Regions from separate parts of the Streptomyces sp. NPDC005774 genome, predicted to be linked through region 3. Evidence: riboswitches for the same ligand, from Rfam matches in the RefSeq annotation. Region 3 holds a riboswitch; each other region holds the start of a gene.
What was found. Region 3 has a riboswitch for cobalamin ahead of metE (5-methyltetrahydropteroyltriglutamate--homocysteine S-methyltransferase). Riboswitches for the same ligand answer to the same signal wherever they lie in the genome.

Region 1: another riboswitch for cobalamin. It lies ahead of ACFYQA_RS06850 (cobalamin biosynthesis protein); the one in region 3 lies ahead of metE (5-methyltetrahydropteroyltriglutamate--homocysteine S-methyltransferase).
Region 2: another riboswitch for cobalamin. It lies ahead of ACFYQA_RS16690 (energy-coupling factor ABC transporter permease); the one in region 3 lies ahead of metE (5-methyltetrahydropteroyltriglutamate--homocysteine S-methyltransferase).

Annotation. Positions count from the first base shown of each region.
Region 1 covers NZ_JBIAIV010000005.1:59,373-66,948, reverse strand. The annotation lists gene ACFYQA_RS06855 (cobyric acid synthase) at 1-1,258, opposite strand, end outside; gene ACFYQA_RS06850 (cobalamin biosynthesis protein) at 1,291-2,277, opposite strand; cobalamin riboswitch at 2,402-2,533, opposite strand; gene ACFYQA_RS06845 (hypothetical protein) at 2,835-3,056, opposite strand; gene ACFYQA_RS06840 (anion permease) at 3,137-4,396, opposite strand; gene ACFYQA_RS06835 (class II aldolase/adducin family protein) at 4,605-5,354, shown strand; gene ACFYQA_RS06830 (alpha/beta hydrolase family protein) at 5,633-6,772, shown strand; gene ACFYQA_RS06825 (hypothetical protein) at 7,095-7,576, shown strand, end outside.
Region 2 covers NZ_JBIAIV010000015.1:148,743-156,318, reverse strand. The annotation lists gene ACFYQA_RS16720 (helix-turn-helix domain-containing protein) at 1-368, opposite strand, end outside; gene ACFYQA_RS16715 (ABC transporter ATP-binding protein) at 487-1,191, opposite strand; gene ACFYQA_RS16710 (ABC transporter ATP-binding protein) at 1,184-2,176, opposite strand; gene ACFYQA_RS16705 (ABC transporter permease) at 2,173-3,084, opposite strand; gene ACFYQA_RS16700 (ABC transporter permease) at 3,090-4,058, opposite strand; gene ACFYQA_RS16695 (ABC transporter substrate-binding protein) at 4,079-5,686, opposite strand; cobalamin riboswitch at 5,936-6,144, shown strand; gene ACFYQA_RS16690 (energy-coupling factor ABC transporter permease) at 6,174-6,950, shown strand; gene ACFYQA_RS16685 (energy-coupling factor ABC transporter substrate-binding protein) at 6,950-7,339, shown strand; gene cbiQ (cobalt ECF transporter T component CbiQ) at 7,346-7,576, shown strand, end outside.
Region 3 covers NZ_JBIAIV010000086.1:6,434-14,009, reverse strand. The annotation lists gene ACFYQA_RS37750 ((2Fe-2S)-binding protein) at 1-367, shown strand, start outside; partial or broken gene ACFYQA_RS37745 (DUF4430 domain-containing protein) at 574-729, shown strand; partial or broken gene ACFYQA_RS37740 (hypothetical protein) at 905-1,158, opposite strand; gene metE (5-methyltetrahydropteroyltriglutamate--homocysteine S-methyltransferase) at 1,357-3,678, opposite strand; cobalamin riboswitch at 3,846-4,068, opposite strand; partial or broken gene ACFYQA_RS37730 (alanine--tRNA ligase-related protein) at 4,188-5,226, opposite strand; gene ACFYQA_RS37725 (GNAT family N-acetyltransferase) at 5,244-5,816, opposite strand; partial or broken gene ACFYQA_RS37720 (tRNA (adenosine(37)-N6)-threonylcarbamoyltransferase complex transferase subunit TsaD) at 5,912-6,256, opposite strand; partial or broken gene ACFYQA_RS37715 (transposase) at 6,377-6,835, opposite strand; gene ACFYQA_RS37710 (FAD-dependent monooxygenase) at 7,017-7,576, opposite strand, start outside.

The sequences.
Region 1 (7,576 bases), on a different contig from region 3:
GGCTGCGTCCACCGTCATCGGAGATGAACGCCGCCCCTCCCCGTACGTCGGCGACCCCGTGATGGATCTCGTAGCCCTCGACGGGCTCCCCGAGGGCCTTTCCAACGGGCCGCTCGAGCGTCTTCTCCCGTGCGAACCGCACCCGTACGGGCAGGATCCCGAGCCCGTCGACCCGGCCGGCACGGCTCTCCACGTCGTCCTCGATGCGCTCGCCGAGGATCTGGAAGCCCCCGCAGATCCCGAGCACGGGCCGCCCCTCGGCCGCCCGCCGCTTCAGCGCGTCCGCGAGCCCGCGCTCCCGCAGCCACTGAAGCGCCCGTACGGTGCCGCGCGTGCCCGGCACCACCACGAGGTCGGCGTCGGCCAGTTCCTCGGGCCGGTCCACGAAACGGACCACGACACCCGGTTCCGCGGCCAGCGCGTCCACGTCCGTGAAGTTGGACATCAGCGGCACTGCGCACACGGCGACCCGCAGCACGTCCTCGCCGAGCGGCGCGGCGACCGCGGACTCCCGTACGGCACCCCGCAGGGACACCGCCAGCCCGTCCTCCTCGTCGATGCCGAGCCCGTGCCGGAAGGGCAGTACGCCGTACGTGTGCCGTCCGGTCAGACCGTGCAGCATGTCCAGTCCCGGCTCCAGCAGCGACACATCGCCCCGGAACTTGTTCACCAGGAAACCGGCGACCAGCTCCTGGTCCTCGCGCGACAGCAGCGCGACCGTGCCGAAGAAGGAGGCGAAGACCCCGCCGCGGTCGATGTCGCCGACGACGAGGACGGGGAGCGAGGCGTTCCGGGCGATCCCCATGTTGACGATGTCGGTGCGCCGCAGATTGATCTCGGCCGGACTGCCGGCCCCTTCGCAGATCACCGCGTCGTACGTGGCCCGCAGCTGCGCGAGGGAGTCCAGCACCGTGCCCAGGAGCTGTTGTTGCCGCCCGCCGTGGTAGCCGCGCGCGCTCAGCTCACCGACCGGCCTGCCCAGCAGCACGACCTGGCTGCTCCGCTCCCCGCCCGGCTTGAGCAGTACCGGATTCATCAGCGCGGTCGGCTCGATGCGGCAGGCCTGGGCCTGCATGGCCTGCGCCCGCCCGATCTCGGCGCCCTCCCGCGTGACGAACGAGTTCAGCGACATGTTCTGCGCCTTGAACGGCGCGACCTTGACGCCCTGCCGCGCCAGCCACCGGCAGATCCCGGCGGTCACCACACTCTTGCCGGCGTCCGACGTCGTGCCGGCCACCAGCAGCCCGCCGCCCGTCATACGGTCCGGCATACCGCCCGTCGTACGGTCCGTCATGACGTGCACCCCTTCCCGCGCCCCTTGGGGACGGCCCGCGCAACGGCTCGTACGCCGATGCGCGCGGCGACGCCGACGCCGAGTGCCAGCCGGCCGACGCGCTCCGAGAGCCGTACCGCGCGGTCGATGTCCGCCACGGTCACGGCCCGGCCGCCGCCGTTGAGGACGGGCCGGTGCTCGACCCGCCCGGCGTAGGACAGCGATCCGCCGAGCCGCACACCGAGCGCGCCCGCGAAGGACGCCTCCACGGGCCCGGCGTTGGGACTCGGATGCTTCGCGGCATCCGCGCGCCACGCCAGGACGGCACCCCGCGGATCCGGCCCGGCGACCGCGGCGAGTACGGCGGTCAGCCGCGCCCCGGGCCACCCGGCGACGTCGTCGAGGCGCGCGGAGGCCCAGCCGTACCGCAGATGGCGGGGGGACTTGTGGCCGACCATGGCGTCCAGGGTGTTGACGGCCCGGAACCCGAGCAGCCCCGGCACACCGGCGACGGCACCCCACACCAGGGCGCCCACCACGGCGTCGGAGGTGTTCTCGGCGACGGACTCCACGACCGCGCGGGCGATCCCTTCGGCGTCCAGCGCATGCGGGTCCCGCCCGCACAGGTGCGGCAGCCGCGCCCGCGCCGCCTCGATTCCTTCGGCGGTCCCGGATTCCAGGGCGCGCCCGATGGCGCGGGCCTCCCGGGCCAGCGACGTCCCTCCGACGACGGCCCAGGTGGCCGCGCCGGTCAGGGCGACGGAGGCGGCGGGGGAGGACCGTACGAGGCGGGCGGCCAGGCTGCCCAGAGCGACGGCTCCGCCCACGCAGACGGCGGTGTGCAGCACGCCCCGGCCCCGGTCGTCCTGCCACAGAACCCGTTCCACGGCAGCCGCGGCCCGCCCGAAAGCGGCGACCGGATGCCCTCGGCGGGGATCGCCGAGAAGCAGGTCACCGAGGAGGCCGGCAGCGGCGCCGTACGCGAACTCGCGATCGGCACCCATGGGTTCAGCCGGTGAGGGATCCGGTGGGAGTGGCCGCCCCGAACCGGGGCGGAGCATCGCTGGTCGACCTCAACAGGCAGCCGGGCATGGCGGTATGTCCTCACTCAGGGTGTCCACGCCCTGGTTCGACGAGACCGGCGGTGGGAGTTCCTGGCTCCCGGGGTCGTTCACCCCGGTGACAGTGGCGGGACCGCGCCGGATTCGCACCGGCTTCCTCTCCTGCCGCCGTAATGGCTCCGGCAGTTCACCACGGTCCGGAAGAACCGTCAACTTGCCTTTGACCTGCGAGGCTGAAGTGTGCTGAGACCCACAGAGAGGTTCCGGAGGGTGATCGGAGAGTGAACCGCGGGCAAGGGGTTCCGCGGTGGGACGGGCGGCGCGGAAACGGCCCGGCGGCGGGCGGTCCGGGACCGGCGGGCGGGTGGTCCGGGAACACGAAACGGGCGGTACGGAGGCAACGTGCCCCGCACCGCCCGCCGGGCGGGCGGACGACATGACCCGGACCGGGACGCCGGCCCGGATCCTGCCCCGGAATCAGGCAGCCGTCAGGCCATGAATCAGGCCATGATCATGTAGATCCCGTACGCCACCGCCGCCACGCAGGCCGCGAAGCAGGCGTAGGCGCCGGTGACCGCCAGGGCCGCGGACTCGCCCTGGGCGGCGGCCCGTTCACGGCGGGACAGGCCGGTGATGCCCAGGGTGAACAGGGCCACCAGGGCCACGGTGACCACGAGGCTGACGCCGAAGACGGAACCGAGGGCCGCCCAGTCGATCTTCATGGTGCTCTTCTCCTACGTGTCTTCCTACGTGTCTTCCTGCGTGTCTTCCTGCGGGGTCTGCTGCGTGTCTTCCCGCGGGGTCAGACCGCGGTCCTGGCCGGAGGGACCGCCGGATCGACGGGAGCCGGGATGGTGGCCGAGAGGTCCTCGGCCACGGGGCCCGCCGGAGGGGTGGCCACGGCGGCCATGGCCGCGGTCACGACGCCGCTCTGCTCCTTGTCGGTGTCTTCGGGGCCGGCGGTGTCGTTGACGTTGGTGTGGTCGACGACCTCGCGCCGGGAGATCTTCCAGATCGCCGCGCTGGAGGCGATCAGGAAGACCGCGACGAGAGCGGTGCCCCAGCTGCCGAAGCCGCAGACCCACTCGGCGACCGCCGCGGCCAGGGCCGCCGCCGGCAGCGTCAGGCCCCAGGCGACGAACATCCGGGTGGCCGTCGACCAGCGGACCACGCCGCCCTTGCGGCCCAGGCCCGCACCCATCACGGAACCGGAGACGGAGTGCGTGGTGGACAGGGAGAAACCGAGGTGGGAGGAGGCCAGGATGACCGTCGCGGCGCTGGTCTGGGCGACGAAGCCCTGCTGCGGCTGGAGGTCGGTCAGGCCCTTGCCCATGGTGCGGATGATGCGCCAGCCGCCGAGGTAGGTGCCGAGCGCGATGGCGATGCCCGCGGAGACGATGACCCACATCGGCGGGTCGGAGTCCGGGGCGAGGGTGCCGCCGGCGACCAGGGCCAGGGTGATGATGCCCATCGTCTTCTGGGCGTCGTTGGTGCCGTGGGCGAGGGAGACCAGACCGGCGGAGGCGATCTGTCCGGCCCGGTACCCCTTCTCGGAGGCCTTGCTGCCGGCCGACCTGCGGCCCATGCGGTAGGTCAGCCGGGTCGCGAACATCGCGGCCAGGCCGGCGACCAGCGGCGCGGCGATCGCGGGGATCAGCACCTTGGTGACCAGGACGTCGCCGTGCACCGCGCCGAAGCCCGCCGAGGCGACGGTGGCGCCGATCAGGCCGCCCATCAGGGCGTGCGAGGAACTGGACGGCAGACCGACCAGCCAGGTCAGGAGGTTCCAGAGGATCGCGCCGACCAGTGCGGCGAAGATGACCTCGGGACGGATGCCGGCCTCGTCGACGAGGCCCTTGGAGATCGTGTTGGCGACCTCCACGGAGAGGAAGGCGCCCACCAGGTTGAGGACGGCGGACATCGCCACCGCAACCTTGGGCTTGAGAGCACCGGTCGAAATGGTCGTAGCCATCGCGTTCGCGGTGTCGTGGAAACCGTTCGTGAAATCAAACGCAAGTGCGGTTACCACCACAATCGCGAGGATCAGCGAGAAGCTTTCCATTTACCCAGGCAATCGTTCGAAGTCATTGGCGCGTTGAACGTAGGTAACGTGGGTGAACGGAAGATGAACTGGAACGGGCGTCGGGGTGACTGTAGGGGAAGGTGACCGTCTCTCGGCGGTCCGAGGGCGGTCGCGGGCGGGTGTGAGCGGGTGCGGGAGCCGACGGGACGCCGTTGAAGAGATTTCGGTCACCCGGCAGGATCGCGGCATGACGGAGCGACAGAGGGACCGGCGGAGCGCGGAGGGCGGAGCGCGCGCCGGGGACCGCCCGCAGCGAGTGAGGGAACGGCAGGAGCGGCAGGACAGGGCCGTGAGCGACGAGGAGACGTGTGCCTGGGCCGCCCTCGTCGGGGCGGCCCGCCGGACCGTCTCGGACGGGCTCGTCGTCGGGACCTCCGGCAACGTCTCGGTGCGGGTCGGGGAGACCGTGCTGGTCACACCGTCGGGAGTGCCCTACGACCGGCTGACGCCGGACGACGTCACCGGCGTCGACCTCACCGGCCGACAGGTCCTCGGCACCCTGGCCCCGACCAGCGAGCTGCCCATGCATCTCGCGGTGTACCGCACGACCGGCGCCCGCGCGGTGGTGCACACGCACGCCGTGCACGCGACGGCCGTCTCCACGCTCGTCGACGAACTCCCGCTGATCCACTACATGGCCGCCGCGCTCGGCGGACCCGTCCGGGTGGCTCCCTACGCGACGTACGGCACTCAAAAGTTGGCCGAGAACATGCTGCGCGCCCTCGAGGACCGCACCGGCTGCCTCCTCCAGAACCACGGCACCGTCACCCACGGCACGACCCTCGACCAGGCCTACGACCGCACCGCCCAACTGGAGTGGATGTGCAGGCTCTGGCTGACCGCCTCGTCCGTCCCCGGCCACTCCCCGAACCTCCTGTCGGTCGGCCACCTGACGGAGGTCACCGACCGCCTGCGAAGCTACGGACAGCGCGGCTGACCTGCCCGGCCGGTGGGCGGGGCGGAGCCCTCAGCCCTGAACCGACGGAGGTCACGGACCGTCCACGGGTCCCGGACGAGCGGCGCGGCGGGCCTGCCCGGCGCCGGAGGCGGGGGAGGGGCGGTGGCCTCTTCCGGAGCGGCCGGGTGACGCGGGGCGACGCCCTGGCGACCCGGTGTACCGGTGCCTCGGTGACCCGCGCCCCGGTGTCCCGGTGGTTCGGGCCCCTGACCGTCGCTGGGGTGGCCGGTCGGCCGGTCGGCCTGGACACTGGGTGGGTGCGTACTGCCAGAGCGACGGCCGCTGCCGTCACCGCCGTGATAGGGGCTTCCGTCGCCGCGGTGGCGGTCGGCCGGGTCGCCAGCGACGCCGCCCTCAAGGCGCCACCGGGCAGGCCCCTGCCCACCGAGCCCCGGCTCACCGTGCACGGCACCGCCGCCGGTCAGATCACCCTCACCCGGCACCTCGCCACGCTGCGGCCCGGCCGCTACGGCCTCGCCGGTGACGGCACCCACGCGGTCGTCGGACCCGTCCTGGACGGCGTCCCGGACTCCGCCGACACCGTCGTACGCCGCCTGGAACGCGTCGTACGGGGCACCCTGGACCCCGGCGACCGGGTTTGGCTCACCCCGAACCTCTACGTCGGCGACCCGGGGACCGCCCTGGGCCTGGACCACACCGACGTCGACGTCCCCGGCGAACTCGGCCCTCTCCCCGCCTGGTTCGTCCCGGATGTCCGGGACACCTGGGTGCTCGCGGTGCACGGCCTCGGCACCACCCGGGAACAGGCCATGAACCTCATGGAATTCCTGCACCGCCACCACTTCCCGGTGCTCGCCCTCACCTACCGGGGCGACCGGGGCGCACCGCGCTCGCCCGACGGCCTCAACCACCTGGGCGAGACCGAGTGGCGCGACCTCGACGCGGCGATCCGGTACGCGGTGGACGCCGGTGCCCGGCAGGTCGTCCTGCTCGGCTGGTCCATCGGCGCGACCATGGCGTTGCGCGCCGCCGCCCGTTCCACACTGCGCGACCACGTCGCCGGGCTGGTCCTCGACTCTCCGGTGCTCAGCTGGGAATCGACGCTGCGCGCCCTCGCCGCGGCCCGCCGCACCCCCGGAGCGCTGCTGCCGCTGGCTGTCCGCGCCGCCCAGGGCCGCACCGGCCGCCACGGCGACCACCACGGAGGCCATCGTCCCGGCACCCCGGGGCCGGAGCGCGTCGGCATTCCCACCCTGATCATCCACGGCCCCGGCGACACCGTGGCCCCCTGGCAGCTCTCGCACCGGCTGGCCGCCGCCCAGCCCAACACGGTCATCCTGCACACGGTCGCGGACGCGCCGCACGGCGCCATGTGGAACGCCGACCCGCACACCTATGAAGAGGCGCTGCGCCGCTTCCTCACCCCTTTCATGTGATCGTCCGGCCCGTACCGTCCTGTCCGGCCCGTACCGTCCTGTCCGGCCCGTACCGTCCTGTCCGGCCCGTACCGTCCTGTCCGGCCCGTACCGTCCTGTCCGGCCCGGCGCGGCCCGTCCGGCCCGCGCCCGCCGGTCCCGCGGGCCGTCGCCGGGGATTCCGCTCCACGGCGTGTTCCCGGCGTGCTTCCGGCGTGTCCCCGCCCGCCCCGGCCCGTTTCCTTCCTCCGACTGCCCCCGCGCCCCTGTGCGTTGACCGTCCCCCTCGCCGCCTGTGGCATTCCGTTTGGGTTTTCGGACCGTCAACCGCGAGACTGCACCCGTGACGTCCCGTATCCCGCGCGACTCCAGGCTTCGACTTGTCCGCCCGCGACCCCTGGCCGCCGCCCCCAGGGCGATGAACCAGCAGCGGTCGCGCCGCCCTGCGCCACGCCCACCGGAAGGCACACCGGCTCCCGCGGAGCTGGCCCGAATGGCGCGCTCCGGTCTGGCCGGCGCGGCCCGCGTCGCCCGCTGGGCCGACGCAGCCCTGGGCCCCGGCCGGGGCAGCGCCACGGCCGCCGGCCGGGCCATCCTCTCCGACACGACCGTCGGATGGGCGGCCGACGACCTGGGCCTGACGCCGGCCCAGGTCCGCGCCGACTGGGACACGGCCCGGCTCGCCGGCCTGATCGAGGTGCACGGCGACACCGCCCGCCCCGGCTGGCGGCTGCGCGCCTGGGACCGTGACGACAGTGCCGTCCTGCGTGGCTGGGTCGCCCTGTTCGACGCCTGGTCGCTCGCCCACCCGGAACCCGAGGACCA
Region 2 (7,576 bases), on a different contig from region 3:
TACTCCTCCGTCTGCAGCAGCCCCGGCACCACGCTCACCCCGAAGTGCCACAGGCTCACCGCTTGTGCCTCCAGCGCCATGTACCGCCGATACCGCTCACGGAACTGCGTATGGTCCCCGGCGGCCAACTCCCACAGAGCCAGCAGCATCCCCGGAGCCTCGTAGTACTGGTCGAGAGCCTGGGCGACCTCGGGGCTGCCCAGCGTGTCGCCCTTCTCCATCTTGCCGAAGAGCGACCAGTCCCAGCCCAGCCGCTCTCCGAGCTGCCGCAGGCTGACGCCCTTCTGGGCCCGCAGCCGTCGTAGCTCCTCGGCGAACCGTTGACGCGGTTCCTGGCTGCGGCTCGTGACGACGCGACGCTGCGACAGGGCCGCTCACCTCCATGGACGTTACGGAAGGCGCGCTTCCCGGCGGAGAGTCATACCACGCCCTCGTAGCGCACTGAATACGCAACGTAATGCGCGATGTTGGGTCACAGTGAGTTATTCACGCGAATTCACCCTGTCTCGCTCCCTCCGCGGCCGCTCCCTTTTCCGGGGACGTCACCGTGTTCCAGTGGAGGGTGCGGTCGCACCAGTGGGTGAGGAGGGTCTGGTCGTGGCCGACGGTCAGGAGGCCGGCGCCGGTTTCGCTGCGGTAGGCCTCGACCACCGCTACCAGCGCGGCCGTGGTCGACGCGTCGAGCATCGCGGTCATCTCGTCGCAGATCAGCCAGCGGGGTCGGAGCACCAATGCGCGGGCCAGGCAGGCGCGTTGGAGCTGGCCGTCGCTGACCTCGTGGGGGCGGCGGGCGAGGAGGTCGGGGGTGAGGCCGACGGTGGAGGCCAGTTCCGGGACGCGGTCGGGGACGGTGTCGCGGCGGCCCGTGGCGCGCAGGGGTTCGGCGATCAGGTCGGTGAGGCTCAGGCGGGGGTCCGCGGAGAGGCGGGGCTGCTGGAAGACGACGCCGAAGGCGGTGCGGAGCGAGCGGGGGGCGCGGTGGCGGAAGTGGCGTACGGGGGTGCCGTCGACGGTGACGGTGCCGGCGTCGGGGCGATGGAGGAGGGCGGCGACCCGGGCCAGGGTGGACTTGCCGCAGCCACTGGGGCCGAGCAGGCCGACGGCTTCGCCGGGGGCGACGGTGAGGGTGGCGTCGCGGACGACGGGGGCCCGGCGGTCGTAGCCGGCGGTGATGGCGCGCAGTTCAAGCACGGACGTCCTCCAGGGCCTCGACTGGGAGCGGGTGGTGGCAGGCAACCGTCTCCGTCAGGGGTGGGAGGGTCGTGCAGCGGGCGGTGGCGTGGTCGCAGCGGGGGGCGAAGGCGCAGCCTTCGGGGAGGGCGCCCAGTTCGGGGGGCATGCCGGGGATCGGGGTGAAGGCGCGGTCGGGAAGGGCGTTCAGGAGGCCGCGGCTGTAGGGGTGGCGAGGGCCGGGGGCGCCGAAGAAGGTTTCCGCGTCGGTGAGTTCGACGATGCGGCCCGCGTACATGACGGCGACGCGGTCGGCGATGCGTTCGGCGGCGGCCAGGTCGTGGGTGATCATCAGGAGGGCCCGGCCCTCCCCTGTGCCGTCACCGGCGGCGTCGACGTGGCGGCGCAGTTCGTCGACGGTGTGGTCGACCAGGTCGCGGTCGAGGCCGGTGGTGGGTTCGTCGGCGAGCAGCAGGGGGGCGTCGCCGACGAGGGCGAGGGCGGTGGCGGCGCGCTGGGCGAGGCCGCCGGAGAGTTCGTGCGGGTGGCGGTCGAGGTGGTCCGCGGGGAAGGCGGCGCGGGCGGCGGCCTTTTCGGCGGCGGCGCGCAGGGCCGCGCGGCCGCGGACGCCGGTGAGGGCGGCGACCGTCTCCTCGGTCTGCGCGCGGATGGTGCGGACGGGGGTGAGGTGGGCGGCGGGGCTCTGCGGGATGAGGCCGATGCGCCGGCCGCGTACGGTGCGGGCGAGGGTGCGTTCGTCGGCGGCGATCAGGTCGAGGTCGCCGAGCAGGGCGTGGCCGGCGGTCTGCGCGTTGGCGGGGAGCAGGCCGAGCAGGGCGGAGGCCAGGACGGACTTGCCGCAGCCGCTCTCGCCGATCAGGGCGAGGCATTCGCCGGGTACGACGTCGAAGTGCGCGTCGGTGACGGCGGCGACGGGGCCCGAGCCGGGCACCAGGAAGCGCACCGACAGTCCGCGGACCGACAGGACGGGAGGTCGCTCGGTCACAGCATCAGCTCCGATCGGCGGCGGGGGTTGATCCGCTCCCGCCACACTCCGGCGAGTCCGGCGATGGCGAGGGTGGGGATGATCAGGAACAGGCCGGGGAAGAGGGTGGGCCACCACTGCCCGGCGAGCAGTGTGCCGCGGGCGTCCTGGATGAGGGTGCCGAGGCTGGCGGTGTGGGTGGGAAGGCCGAGGCCGAGGAAGGACAGCGCCGATTCGTGCCACATGGCGTGCGGGATCATCAGGACGGCGGCGAGTCCCGCCTGCGGCAGCACGCCGGGCAGCAGGTGGCGCAGGACGACCCGCCACCGGGAGGCGCCGCCGGAGACGGCCGCGTCGATGTACGGGCGGGAGCGCAGCGAGAGGACCTCGGCGCGGACGATGCGGGCGGTGGACAGCCAGTGGGTGGCGGCGACCGAGACCACCACGGGCCAGACGCCCGGCCGGAACATGGCGACGATGAAGATGCCGAGCAGCAGGTGCGGAACGGAGGAGATGGTGTCGACCAGGCGCATGACGAGGCGGTCGACCCAGCCGCCGAGGGCCCCGGCCGCGGCTCCGACGGCGGTGCCGATCACGGTGGCGGTGAGTGCCGCGACGACGCCTACGAGCAGGGAGACCCGCAGGCCGTAGACGCAGCGCAGCAGCAGGTCGCGGCCGACGTCGTCGGTGCCGAAGGGGTGGGACCGGCCGGGCGGAAGGAGTTTCGAGGCGAGGTCGACGGCCTGCTGGTCGAGCTGGACCAGCGGGGGGATGAGCAGGACCGCGAGGGCGGTCACGGCGACCAGTGCGGCGGAGACGCGCAGCCGCAGGGTGTGGGTGGAGCGGCGGGCGGTGCCGCGCGAGCGCCATGCGACGGCCGGGGCCGCGGACCCGGCCGTGCTCGCCTTCTCCAGGGTGGTGTCAGCCATCGGAATCACATCTCACTGAGCTTCACCCTCGGGTCGGTCAGTCCGTACAGGAGGTCCGCCAGGAGGTTCCCGGCGAGGACGGCGGCGGTGGCGAGGGTCGTCAGCGCGGCCAGGAGCGGGAAGTCGACGGCGGTGGCCGCCTCGACGGTGGCGGCCGCGATGCCCGGCCAGCTGAAGACGGTCTCCACCAGCAGGGCGCCGGTGATGAGCTCGGGGACGCGGGAGCCGATGAGGGTGAGGACGGGCAGGAGTCCGGAGCGCAGGGCGTGGCCGAGCAGGACGGTGCGTTCGCCGAGGCCGCGGGCGCGGGCGCCGCGTACGGGGTCCTCCGCGAGGGCGTCGCCGACGCCTTGGCGTACGTAGAGCGTGAACCAGGGGAGCTGGGAGACGGCGAGGACGCCGGCGGGGAGGATCAGATGGCTCGCGACCTGTCCGGCGGTGACGTACTCGCTGCCGGTGTCGGTCAGGCCGCCGGCCGGGAGGACGTCCAGTTGGAGGGCGAACAGCCAGACGGCGAGCAGGGCGATCCAGAAGACCGGCGCGGCCTCCAGGGAGTACGCGAGGGAGGTGACCGTCCGGTCGAGGAGCGAGCCGGGGCGGCGGGCGGCGAGCACGCCGAGCAGGGTGCCGAGCAGGACGGCGACGGCGAAGGCGACGGCGCACAGCAGCGTGGACCACACGATCCGCTCGCCGATCGCGTCGGCGACCGGTTGGCGCAGCACGCTGGACTGGCCGAGGTCGCCGGTGACGGCGGAGGTCAGCCACTCCCACCAGCGGGCGGTGAAGGGCTGGTCCACGCCGAGGTTGTCCCGGAGCCGGTCCAGGGTCTCCTGGTCGGCGCCGAGCGCGGCGGTGCCGGCGTAGGCCTTGACGGGGTCGAACGGGGAGGCGGCGGCGAGGGCGAAGGCGCCGAAGGTGACGACGAGGAGGACGGGCACGGCGAGCAGGGCCCGCCGTGCCACGAGATGTCCCATCGCTCCCCAGGGGAGGGTCTTCACTTCTTGGGCTGCCAGTCCTCGGCGTTCCACCAGGGGCCGCTGGCGAAGCCGTGCTCGTGCGGTTCGACCTGGGTGGTGAGGTCTTCCCAGCGGTCGGCGAGGACGTAGAGGTGGTCGATGTGGGTGAGGAAGGTGTAGCCGGGGTTCTTGACGAGTGCGCGCTGGAGGTCGTCGTAGGCGGCCTTGCGGTCCTCGGGGTCCTGGCTGCGGCGGCCGGTGTCGAGGGCCTTGTCGACGGCGGGGTTGTCGTAGTGGGGCATGTTGTTGAAGCCGTCGCCGGCGAGGGAGGAGTGCAGCAGGGTGTAGAGGCCGAAGTCGGGGTCGCCGGTGCTGCCGAAGCCGGCGAGGACGGCGTCCTTGCCCATCCGGGGTTCGATGACCTCCCAGGTGGCGCCCTCGACCTTGACGTCGATGCCGGCCTTCTTGGCGTCGGAGGCGTAGGCGAGGGCGTGGTCCTGGCGGACCTTGTCGCCGGAGGGGTAGTAGAGGGTGAACGTGGCGCGGGCGCCGTCCTTGGCCCGGATGCCGTCCTTGCCGGACTTCCAGCCGTCGCGGTCGAGGATCTTCTCGGCCTCGGCGAGGTCTTGGGGGCGTTCGACGTCCTTGGTGTACCAGGGGTCGTCGAGGGGCAGCGGCCCGTAGGCGGGGCGGCCGGCGCCGTCGAGGATCTTGTCGACCATGGCCTTGCGGTCCACGGCGAGGTCGAGGGCGCGGCGGATCGCGGTGTCGCCGGTGACCTTGTTCGCGGTGGGGAGGGTGACGGCGCGGAAGTCGTAGGTGGTGGCCTGGTACGTCGTGCGGTCGTCGTCGTTCTTGAAGGTGGCGGCGAGGTTGGGCGGGAGGGTCGCGCCGTCGAGGTCGCCGGAACGCAGCCGGGTGGCGCGGACGTCGTCGTCGGCGATGATCGCCATGGTGAGCTTCTTCACCTTCGGTGCGCCGCCCCAGTAGTCCGGGTTCGCCTTGAAGGTGAGCTTCTCGCCCTTGCTCCAGCCGGTGAGGACGTACGGTCCGGTGCCGATCGGCTCGGTGTTGAAGGCGCCGGTGTTGGGGTCCTGCTTGCCCGCGATATGTTCGGGGACGACGGGCAGCACCGTGCGGGCGGCGAAGGCCGCGTAGGGGTACTTGAGGGTGAAGACGACCTTGTCGTCGCCGTCCGCCCGGACCTCCTTGACGGCGTCGAGTTCGCTCTTGGCGGCGTTGTTGGTCTTGTCGTCGAGGATCGTGCGGTACGTGTAGACGACGTCTTCGGCGGTGAGGGGTTCGCCGTCGCTGAACTCGACGCCCGGGCGCAGGGTGTAGGTGTAGGTGCGGCCGTCGTCGCCGATCTCGGGCAGGGCCTTCGCCAGCGCGGGCTTCAGTTTCAGGTCGGCGTCGCGGGCGAGCAGCCCGTCGAAGACCTTGGAGTTGCCGTCCTTGCCGTAGCCGAGCAGGGGGCTCAGGGTGTCGGGTTCGTTGGGGACCCCGATCACCACGGACTCGGCGGACCCGCCGCCGCCCGTGCCGGCGTCCGAGCCGCCGGTCGGCGCCGAGCAGGCGGCGGCCAGCGAGAACGCGGCGGCCGTGGCCGCCGCGCCGGTGGTACGCCGTATTCGTCGGGTCGTCATCGAATCTCACACCTCTGCTGACTGGAATTCTTTATTGCATATTAATTGCAGCAAGGTTCTGCCCAGGGCCCCGGCCCCCCATGCCGACGCTTCGGCGCGCGGTGGCCGCCCGGGCGGGCGGCGCATGTGTGACCGCCGCCCCACCTGCGCACCCCCGCCGTCGAGGCCGCGGGTGTGCGCCGGGAGACGAGCTGCGGAACGCCGTCCGCGCGCCCCCGGCACCCGCTTGTCACCGGGCCGGGTCCGGGTCTACTGTCGCCACGCCTTGGTGAACGGGAAATCCGGTGCGATACCGGTGCGGCCCTCGCCACTGTGATCGGGAAGTCCGGCTCCGGCCCCTGGTCCTGTCCCCGACAGGACCGACGGGCAGCCACTGGGTCCACCTGGGACCCGGGAAGGCGGAGCTCGGGCGGTGGTACCCGTCAGCCAGGAGACCGGCCAAGGCGCGTCAACCATCCACGAGGTGCTGGAGAGGGTCTGCTGAGCCATGCACATTGCCGAAGGTTTTCTGCCACCGGCGCACGCGGTCGCCTGGGGCGTCGCGGCTACGCCGTTCGTCGTCCACGGAGCCCGGTCGCTCATCCGTGAAGTCAGGGAACATCCCGAGAGCACGCTGCTGCTCGGCGCCTCGGGAGCGTTCACCTTCGTTCTGTCCGCGCTGAAACTGCCCTCGGTGACCGGGAGTTGCTCCCACCCCACCGGCACCGGGCTGGGCGCCATCCTGTTCCGGCCGCCGATCATGGCGGTGCTGGGCACCATCACCCTGCTGTTCCAGGCCCTGTTGCTGGCCCACGGCGGGCTGACCACGCTGGGCGCCAATGTCTTCTCGATGGCGATCGTCGGGCCGTGGGCGGGGTACGGCGTGTACCGGCTGGCGCGGCGGTCCGGGGCACCGCTGATGGCGGCGGTGTTCTGCGGCGCGTTCGTCGCCGACCTGTCCACGTACTGCGTCACCAGTGTGCAGCTGGCGCTCGCCTTCCCCGACCCGGGGAGTGGATTCCCGGGTGCGCTCGGGAAGTTCGGCTCCATCTTCGCCGTCACGCAGATCCCGCTCGCGGTGAGCGAGGGGCTGCTGACCGTCCTGGTGATGCGCCTGCTGGTGCAGTCCAGCAAGAGCGAACTGACCCGTCTCGGCGTGCTGCTGACCGGCAAGCGGACCGCGTCGGCAACGGCGGGGGCGGAAACGACGGGAACGGAGAAGGAGCCGGAGATGAAGCAGACGGCGGGTACGACGGGGACGACCGGTACCGGGACGGTGGCGTGATGACCAGGAACGCGAAGATCAACACCCTGCTGCTGCTCGCCGTGGCCGCGCTCGCGGTGCTGCCGCTGGCGCTCGGGCTCGGGGACCACAAGGAGGAGCCGTTCGCCGGTGCGGACGGCGAGGCGGAGGCCGCCATCACCGAGCTCGAACCGGACTACGAGCCGTGGTTCTCGCCGCTGTACGAACCTCCGTCCGGCGAGATCGAGTCGGGGCTCTTCGCCCTCCAGGCCGCCGTCGGTGCGGGGGTCCTGGCGTACTACTTCGGGGTGCAGCGCGGGCGCCGACAGGGTGAGGAACGGGCACGGCAGCAGGAGCCGGCGCCCGGTACCGGCTCGGACGCCGGCACGGGCCGCCCCGGCGAGGCGGTCTCCCCCGGTCCCCGGGCCTGATCGCGCGTGCTGCCGATCGACGCGGCGGCGCACAGCAGTCGCTGGCGCCGCCGTCATCCCGTGGACAAGGCGGTACTCGGGCTGGGGCTCACCGTGCTGGCGGTCTCGCTACCACCGTGGCCGGGCGCGGCCCTGGTGCTGGTGACCGCGCTCGCGGTGCTGCTGGGCCCGGCGGGGGTGCCGGGCCGGCGGTTGTGGCGTGCCTACCGGGTGCCGCTGGGCTTCTGCGTCACCGGG
Region 3 (7,576 bases):
CCGCCCCGCCGGCTGGTACACCGGGCGACTGTCCGAACCCACCCTCGCCCTGAATGAGCAAGTGATGCGGCATCTGCAGGCGCTCGCGGCCGGACTCCACGTCAGGATCGCCCCGCGTCTGCTGGACGGGAACGCCGCTTCGGCGCTCGTTGGGGCGGCCCATGTCCTGCTGGCGGCCCGCCCCGGCCTGCGCGAGCCGCTCACCGGCTTGACGGCCGAGCTGCTGGGCACCGGACGGCTTGCGGGTACCGGAGTGATCACCGGACCGGATCTCACGTTCCGCCGCCGTAGTTGCTGCCTCTACTACCGTGCGCCGAACGGTTCGAAGTGCGGTGACTGCTGTCTGGCCGGTCGAGACCACCTATGAGGTGAGCGGCAGCGGGAGCGCCGTACGTGCCCGCCGGAGCCGGGCACGGCAGGCACTGCGGCTACAGAGACCGTGGGTGAAGGCATCACAGTGCCAGGCGTGTTCGGTGCAGGCAGATGTTGTCGGGCATCGGAGTTCGTCAAGCCTCCGCCGCAGTCGTGCCCTCTGGGGGACAGGTTGCCGGTCGAACCCGCAGACCACGGTCCACCGCCGTGCCGACGCCGACCGCCGCGCTCGACAACGCCGCGCGCAAGCGGAAATCCACCCGGGACGGCACCTGGTGCGCTTCGTTCGACGACTTCTCGGTCTGCACCATCAAAGACGTCAGCGGTGGTGGCGTGACCCGCTGGAACATCTCCGTGTTGAGGTCGGAGCCGGTCACTACGGGTACCGGCGTCACCTCCCGCGGCGGCCAGTCGCACTCGTGCGTGCGGCCGACCAGCTGCTCGGACAGTCCGAGTTCGGCGACGATGTCGGTCGCGGCGGGCAGCAGGGAGACGATGCGCATGCCGCGGCCCTACGGCCCCGGCACCGGGATCACGCGCCCCAGCGCACGGCGATCGTGTCACCGACACCCACGACCGTGCCCCGCGTGGCGGAGGCGAACGACGAGCCGTCGATGCTCACCTTTTAGGTGTTGGAGCCGCTGTTGGCCTTGCCGTTGAGCGAGGTGATGGTCCCGGTGCCGGATGTCGGGGTCACGGAATCATGCAGCCGGACGGCGTGGCCGAGCTCGTCGCCGCGTCGAGGACGGTCCCCGGTGTGGTGGTCTTCCCGGTCGGCTGCCCAGCTGTCGGCGCATGACGAACAGGTCCTCAAACTCCTTCGCGGGCACGGCGATCATCGGCCTTCCGCTGACCACGACGTTGTGCGGTTTCTGCCTCGTCCAGGGGCCTCTCGTATCGCTGCGACGGCTGCGGCGGCCGACAGGCCGCGTGGCTCACCGGGGGCCGGGCGTTCTCGTCCCGGCCCCCGGTGAGCCGACCGGATCAGGAGGCGTGCAGCTCGTCGCGGACGGTGTGGGCGGCGGCGACCAGGTTCTCGAGCGAGGAGCAGGTCTCGGGCCAGTCGCGGGTCTTGAGGCCGCAGTCGGGGTTGACCCAGAGCCGTTCGGCGGGGATGGCCTTCAGGCCGGTGCGCAGCAGTGCGGCGGCCTCCTCCTGGCTCGGGACGCGCGGGGAGTGGATGTCGTAGACACCGGGTCCTGCCTCACGCGGGTAGCCGTGGGCGGCGAGTTCGCGGGCGACCTGCATGTGGGAGCGGGCGGCTTCCAGGCTGATGACGTCGGCGTCGAGGTCGTCGATGGCCTGGACGATGTCGCCGAACTCGGCGTAGCACATGTGGGTGTGGATCTGGGTGTCCGGGCGGACACCGGCCGTGGTGAGTCGGAAGGCTTCGGTGGCCCAGGCGAGGTAGGCAGGGCGGTCGGCGGCGCACAGCGGGAGCGTCTCGCGCAGCGCGGGTTCGTCCACCTGGATCACCGAGGTCCCGGCCGCCTCGAGGTCGTTCACCTCGTCGCGCAGGGCGAGGGCGACCTGGCGGGCGGTGTCGGCGAGGGGCTGGTCGTCGCGGACGAAGGACCAGGCGAGCATGGTGACCGGCCCGGTGAGCATGCCCTTGACCGGGCGGTCGGTGAGGGACTGGGCGTAGGTCGTCCAGCGCACGGTCATCGGTTCGGGGCGGGAGATGTCGCCGGCCAGGACCGGCGGGCGGACGTAGCGGGTGCCGTAGGACTGGACCCAGCCGTGTTGCGTGACGAGGTAGCCGGTGAGCTGCTCGGCGAAGTACTGCACCATGTCATTGCGTTCGGGCTCGCCGTGCACCAGGACGTCCAGGCCGGTCTTCTCCTGGAAGGAGATCACCTCCTGGATCTCGGTTCTGACGCGCTCCTCGTAACCGGTGGTGTCGAGGCGCCCGGCGCGCAGGTCAGCCCGGGCGGTGCGCAGTTCGACGGTCTGGGGGAAGGAACCGATGGTGGTGGTCGGCAGCAGCGGCAGACCCAGGTGGGCGCGCTGGGCGGCGGCACGCTCGGCGTACGGCTGCGAGCGGCGGCCGTCGGCGTCGGTGACGGCCTCGGTGCGGGCGCGGACCGCCGCGTCGCGGGTGATGGGGGAGTTCTCCCGGGACGCCAGGTCGGCCCGGTTGGCGGCGAGTTCCCCGGTGATCGTGTTGGTGCCCTGGGTGAGGCCCTTGGCGAGCGTGACGATCTCGGTGGTCTTCTGCCGGGCGAACGCGAGCCAGCGCAGGATCTGCGGATCGATGTTCCGCTCCAGGGCCGTGTCGAGCGGAACGTGCAGCAGGGAGCAGGAGGCGGACACGTCGACCCGGTCGGCCAGACCTAGCAGGGTGCCGAGCGTGGACAGCGATGTGCCGAGGTCGTTGGCCCAGATGTTGCGGCCGTTGACGACGCCGGCGACCAGCCGCTTGCCGGGCAGTCCGCCGACGGCGGCGAGCGCGTCCAGGTTGGCGGCGGCGGCCTTGGTGAAGTCCAGGGCCAGACCCTCCACCGGAGCCTTGGCCAGGACTGGGAGCGCCTCGCCCAACTGGTCGAAGTAGGAGGCGACGAGCAGCTTCGGCCGGTCGGTGAGGCCGCCGAGGTCACGGTAGGCGCGGGCGGCGGCGTTCAGTTCGGCCGGGGTGCGGTCCTGGACGAGCGCGGGTTCGTCGAGCTGGACCCATTCGGCGCCGGCCGCGCGCAGGTCGGCGAGGACCTCGGCGTACACCGGGAGCAGCCGATCCAGCAGGGCGAGCGGATCGAAGCCGGCGGCCACGCCCGGGGCGGGCTTGGCCAGCAGGAGGTAGGTGACCGGACCGACGAGGACCGGCCGGGCGGTCAGGCCCAGGGCGAGGGCCTCCTTGAGTTCCGCGACCTGCTTGGTGGAGTCGGCGGTGAAGACGGTGTCCGGGCCCAGTTCGGGGACCAGGTAGTGGTAGTTGGTGTCGAACCACTTGGTCATCTCCAGCGGCGCCACGTCCTGGGTGCCGCGCGCCATGGCGAAGTACCCGTCGAGGGCGTCCGCCGCCGCGACGGCGTCCTGGTGGCGGGAGGGGATCGCGCCGACCATGACGGTGGTGTCCAGGACGTGGTCGTAGTACGAGAAGTCGCCGGTCGGAACCTCGCTGATGCCCGCCTCGGCGAGCTGCGTCCAGTTCGTGCGGCGCAGATCGGCGGCGGTGGTGCGGAGGGCGTCCGCGGTGACGCGGCCCTTCCAGTAGCCCTCGATCGCCTTTTTCAGTTCCCGGTTCTGGCCCTGGCGGGGGTAGCCGTACACGGTGGCCCGTGCTGCCGCGGCTGCGGACTTCGCTGTCACGGAGATCTCCTTCGCGAGATGAATCCCTGAGATCCCGGCAACGGGACGAGAAGCGCGAAGGGGCGACGGACCGGACGGAGGCGACCCGGCGTGGCAAGGGACGGTCGTCCGCCTGGTATGTGCGCCGACCCGCCCTCGAGGTCACCGGGATGTCCGCGCACGAGACGTCTCGTGCACGGGCAGTTGGCAGGTTTTCGGACTCGCGGGCACGTCCTCACTCCGTGAGGACACCTACTGGCCGTCGCTTCCCAGGACCGTGTGTCGGACCCAGTGCGTATGACGGCGGTCGTTCCCGCTCACCGCTGCGGGGCAGTCCCGGATTTCCACCGGGTTCCCTCTTGCGACGCTCCCGCCTGGCGGACGGGGCGAACCAGCTGCACCGGACACCCTAGTGGGCGGCGCAAGCCGGTGGACCCCGCGTCCGCGATCCGGATGCTGAACCGAGACACCCGGTACGGGAACATCACGGGGCGGGGAACGCCGCTCCGACGCTCCCGGCCCCTCCCGTGACGCCGCGCGGGTCCCGCGATCTCGCTGCGGACGGTGGGGGAGAGGGCGCCGCGCCAGGAGAAGTCGAGGCGGAGGTGACCGGGGCGGTTGTAGGAGCCGGACTACAGGGCGGTGGGGCCGAGGATCTGGCGCAGGACGGCGTGCAGGACGTGGCTGCCGGAGCGGGTCCGGCGGGCGCCGAGTCGCCACTCGGGGGCGACGGCGGCATGCACCGGGTCACCGGCGGCCGGCTTCCCGGACAGGACGCGGACCTGGTGGACGACCAGGCCCGGCACCGGTCGTTGCACGTCGAGTACCCTGCCTCCACCGACGTCCCGGAGAGAGAACCCTCGTCGCTGCCCTGGCCGTCGAACTCGGCGTAGAACGTGGTGCGGTCCAGCACGACGGTGACGATCTCGCCCTCACGGGCCACCGATGTCGGACCGGAGTGGCCCAGGATCGTCAGAATCTGGGAGCCGGTGGCCAGGGTGTCCCAGGCACGCCAGTCGGTCGGCCGTGCGCGTCCAGAACCGGGCTCAGCGCGGGAAGGTCGTTGCCGCCGGCCTTGCGGGCGCGGGCGTCGGCCCTTGCCCGTTCGCGCTGCTCACGTATGAGGGTCGAGAAGCCCTCGCGGTCGACTTCCACGCCCTGTTCGGCGGCCGTCTCCAGGGTGAGGTCGGTAGTCGCTGTGGTGGACGGTCACTCAGATGCGGTCCGGATCCAGGCCGTACCCGCCGTCGACAGTTCCCAGGCGAGGGGGATCGCCTCATCCTTGAAGTAGTCGCCGAAGGAAAAGTTGCCTTTCATCTGGAAGAAGGATCCGTGCCGGGTGGTGCGGCCGACCTCTTCGATGTCGAGGGTGCGCACGCACTTCTGCACGCTTGTCGCGCGGCCAGGGGCCGGTGCCTCACCGGTCAGCTACGGCTTGAAGGGGACCATGTCCGCGTTGACGAACAGCAGCGTCGGATCGAGGGTCGGCAGCGGGGCGCTGGGGACCACGGTGTGGCCGCGCTCGGCGAAGAAGTCGAGGAAGCGCCGGCGGATCTCGGCGGTACGCAAGGCGGGGCTCCGGAGGCCTACAGGGGAAGTGGGGCGAGGTCTCGGGCGGGGTGGCGTGGGCCGAGGAAGACGACTATGCCCTTGCTGTCGGGGGAGGGGTGAGTGGCCTGTGTCCAGCCTCGGCGGCGATAGAAGGCCATGGCCCGCGCGTTCTGGACGGAGGCCAGCAGCCAGGCACGCCCCTCGGGCGCGTCCTCGGTCACCGCTTCGAGGGGGTCGCCTGCGAGGCCGGTGCCGCGGGCGGCGGGACGGACGGCGAGTTCGCCGATCTCCCGGGCACCGCACAGCCAGTCGGCGGCGTGCTCGGGGCCGATGCAGGCCGTGGCCTGGGGATAGCAGCGGTCGGTTGGGAAGATCGCCGGGGTGGTCCACGCGGTGGCGAAGCCGACGACGTCCCCGTCGTGCACGGCGGCCGCAGCCGTGCACCCGGGACGGCGTACGCCGGCCGGCAGCCGGGACACGAACTCGATTGCCTTCTCCTCGTCCTCGTTCCAGGGCGGAGCGCAGAATGCGGCGACGCACACCGAGCGCAGTGCGTCGGTGTGCGTGAGCAGCCCGGCGTCCCCGTGGACACGGATGTCGATGGACATCAGGCGGCCACCGCTTTCTCTGCTGCGACAGGGTGCAGGGCTGCGTACTCCAGCGGTGCCGACGGGTCGATCGACACGTTCAGGGGCGCAGGTTCGGCCAGATGGTGCACCCCGTACAGCGGAACACCGAGCGCGTACGCGATGCCCTTGGCTCCCGCCAGTCCGACCTGTAGTGCACCGGACAGGCCCGGTCCGGTGGTGACGGCGACGGCTCCAATGTCGGACAGGCGCAGACCGGCATCCGTCAGCGCGCGGTACACAACCGGGCGGAGCACATGGAGGTGGGCACGTGCCGCGATCTCGGGCACAACTCCGCCGAAGCGGGCGTGCTCGTCCATGCTCGATGCCACCGCGTGACCCAGCAGCCGCCTGTCCCGTACGAGGCCCGCGCCGGTCTCGTCGCAGGACGACTCCATGCCCAGCACGATCCCGGAGCCCATCGCCCACCTTACTCGGGCGGGGGTGAGACGGCGGGATTCGGCTGGTCTCTCCCAGGGCCGGTGTAGGTCCTCGGCGAGCGGTCGGGCGAGGCGGAGCTGGGTATGGGCGGCGATGATGAGCCAGGAGGTCCGGCCGGTCTCCAGGGCGGCGACGAAGGAGTACGGCCAGCCCGGCACGAACTGATCCGTCTTGCGGTCTCCGCGCCCGTAGGCGTGGCAGAACAGCCGGTCGTCGCTGGTCAGGGCGTCCGGGCGGAGCCAGTTGCTGAGATCCACCGCCAGCACGATGCGCCCGTCGGTCGTCCTCGGCAGCGGCAGGCCGACCAGCGCGCGACGCAATCGCGTCGGCTCCAGCCAGCCCCGGTCCAGCGCGGGATACAGGGCCCAGTGCCCCCGTCGGTGCTCGACCGCCAGGCAGATCTCGACCAGGGTCTTCACCGGCTCGTCCGCGCACAAGATCGCGTCGGTGAGCTCGAAGAGCGCATCGGCACGGCGGTACGGGCAGTCGTAGAAGTCGGCCCGAAAGCGGGACAACACGCCCAATGCCTCGCCTGCGGGCGCGCCGACGGGGAGACTCATAGGCAGCGGCCGTTCCCTCGTGCTTCGTTACTCGACATCTCGAAGCGTGAAGAACGGCTGCGTCAGGTGCCGCCGGTTCCCGGGGATCTCAGCAGGTCGAGTGACCTGCGACGTTAAACGCCAAGCTCAGGTGCAGGGTCTGCGGTCGGGGAGGCCGCCGGCCGCAGTGCGGCGGGTGGATTCAACGGTGGCCGGTCGGCAGCCAGTGGTCCAGGTAGGTCCGCGGGCCGTCCGGGTCGGCTCCTCGTGCGACGTAGCCCAGGTAGCCGTCGGGGCGGACGAGTCCCTGCGCGGTGCCCGGCCACGGGCTCTGCCCGCCGAGCCGGTGGACGGAGACCAGGGCGATCCGTCCCTCCAGGGCCGAGGAGAGCCGTTCGTCCGGCCAGCGGGGTGGTGGCCCGGACAGCAGCAGGTGCCAGCCCGGTGCCGCCGTGCGTGCCTGCAGCCCGCGGGGCAGGTCGGGCAGCCGGTCGCCGGCTCTCGGCCCGCCCCTGGGCGGTCGTGAGCCGGCCGTGGAGGCGGGGCTGCGCCGGTAGTGGATGCCCAGTTCGGAGACGGTCCGAAAGAGCCGCCCGCGGATCTTGGCCGCGCGTAGCGCCAGCGGGGCCAGACGCGGGGCGATGTGGGTACGGCCGATGCGGAGGAAGGGGTTGCTGCTGGTGGCGATGGTGAAGGCGCGGTCGGTGAAGCGCCGCACGCTGTGGCCGACGGGTGCCCGCTCGGCCTCATACGTTGCCGGCA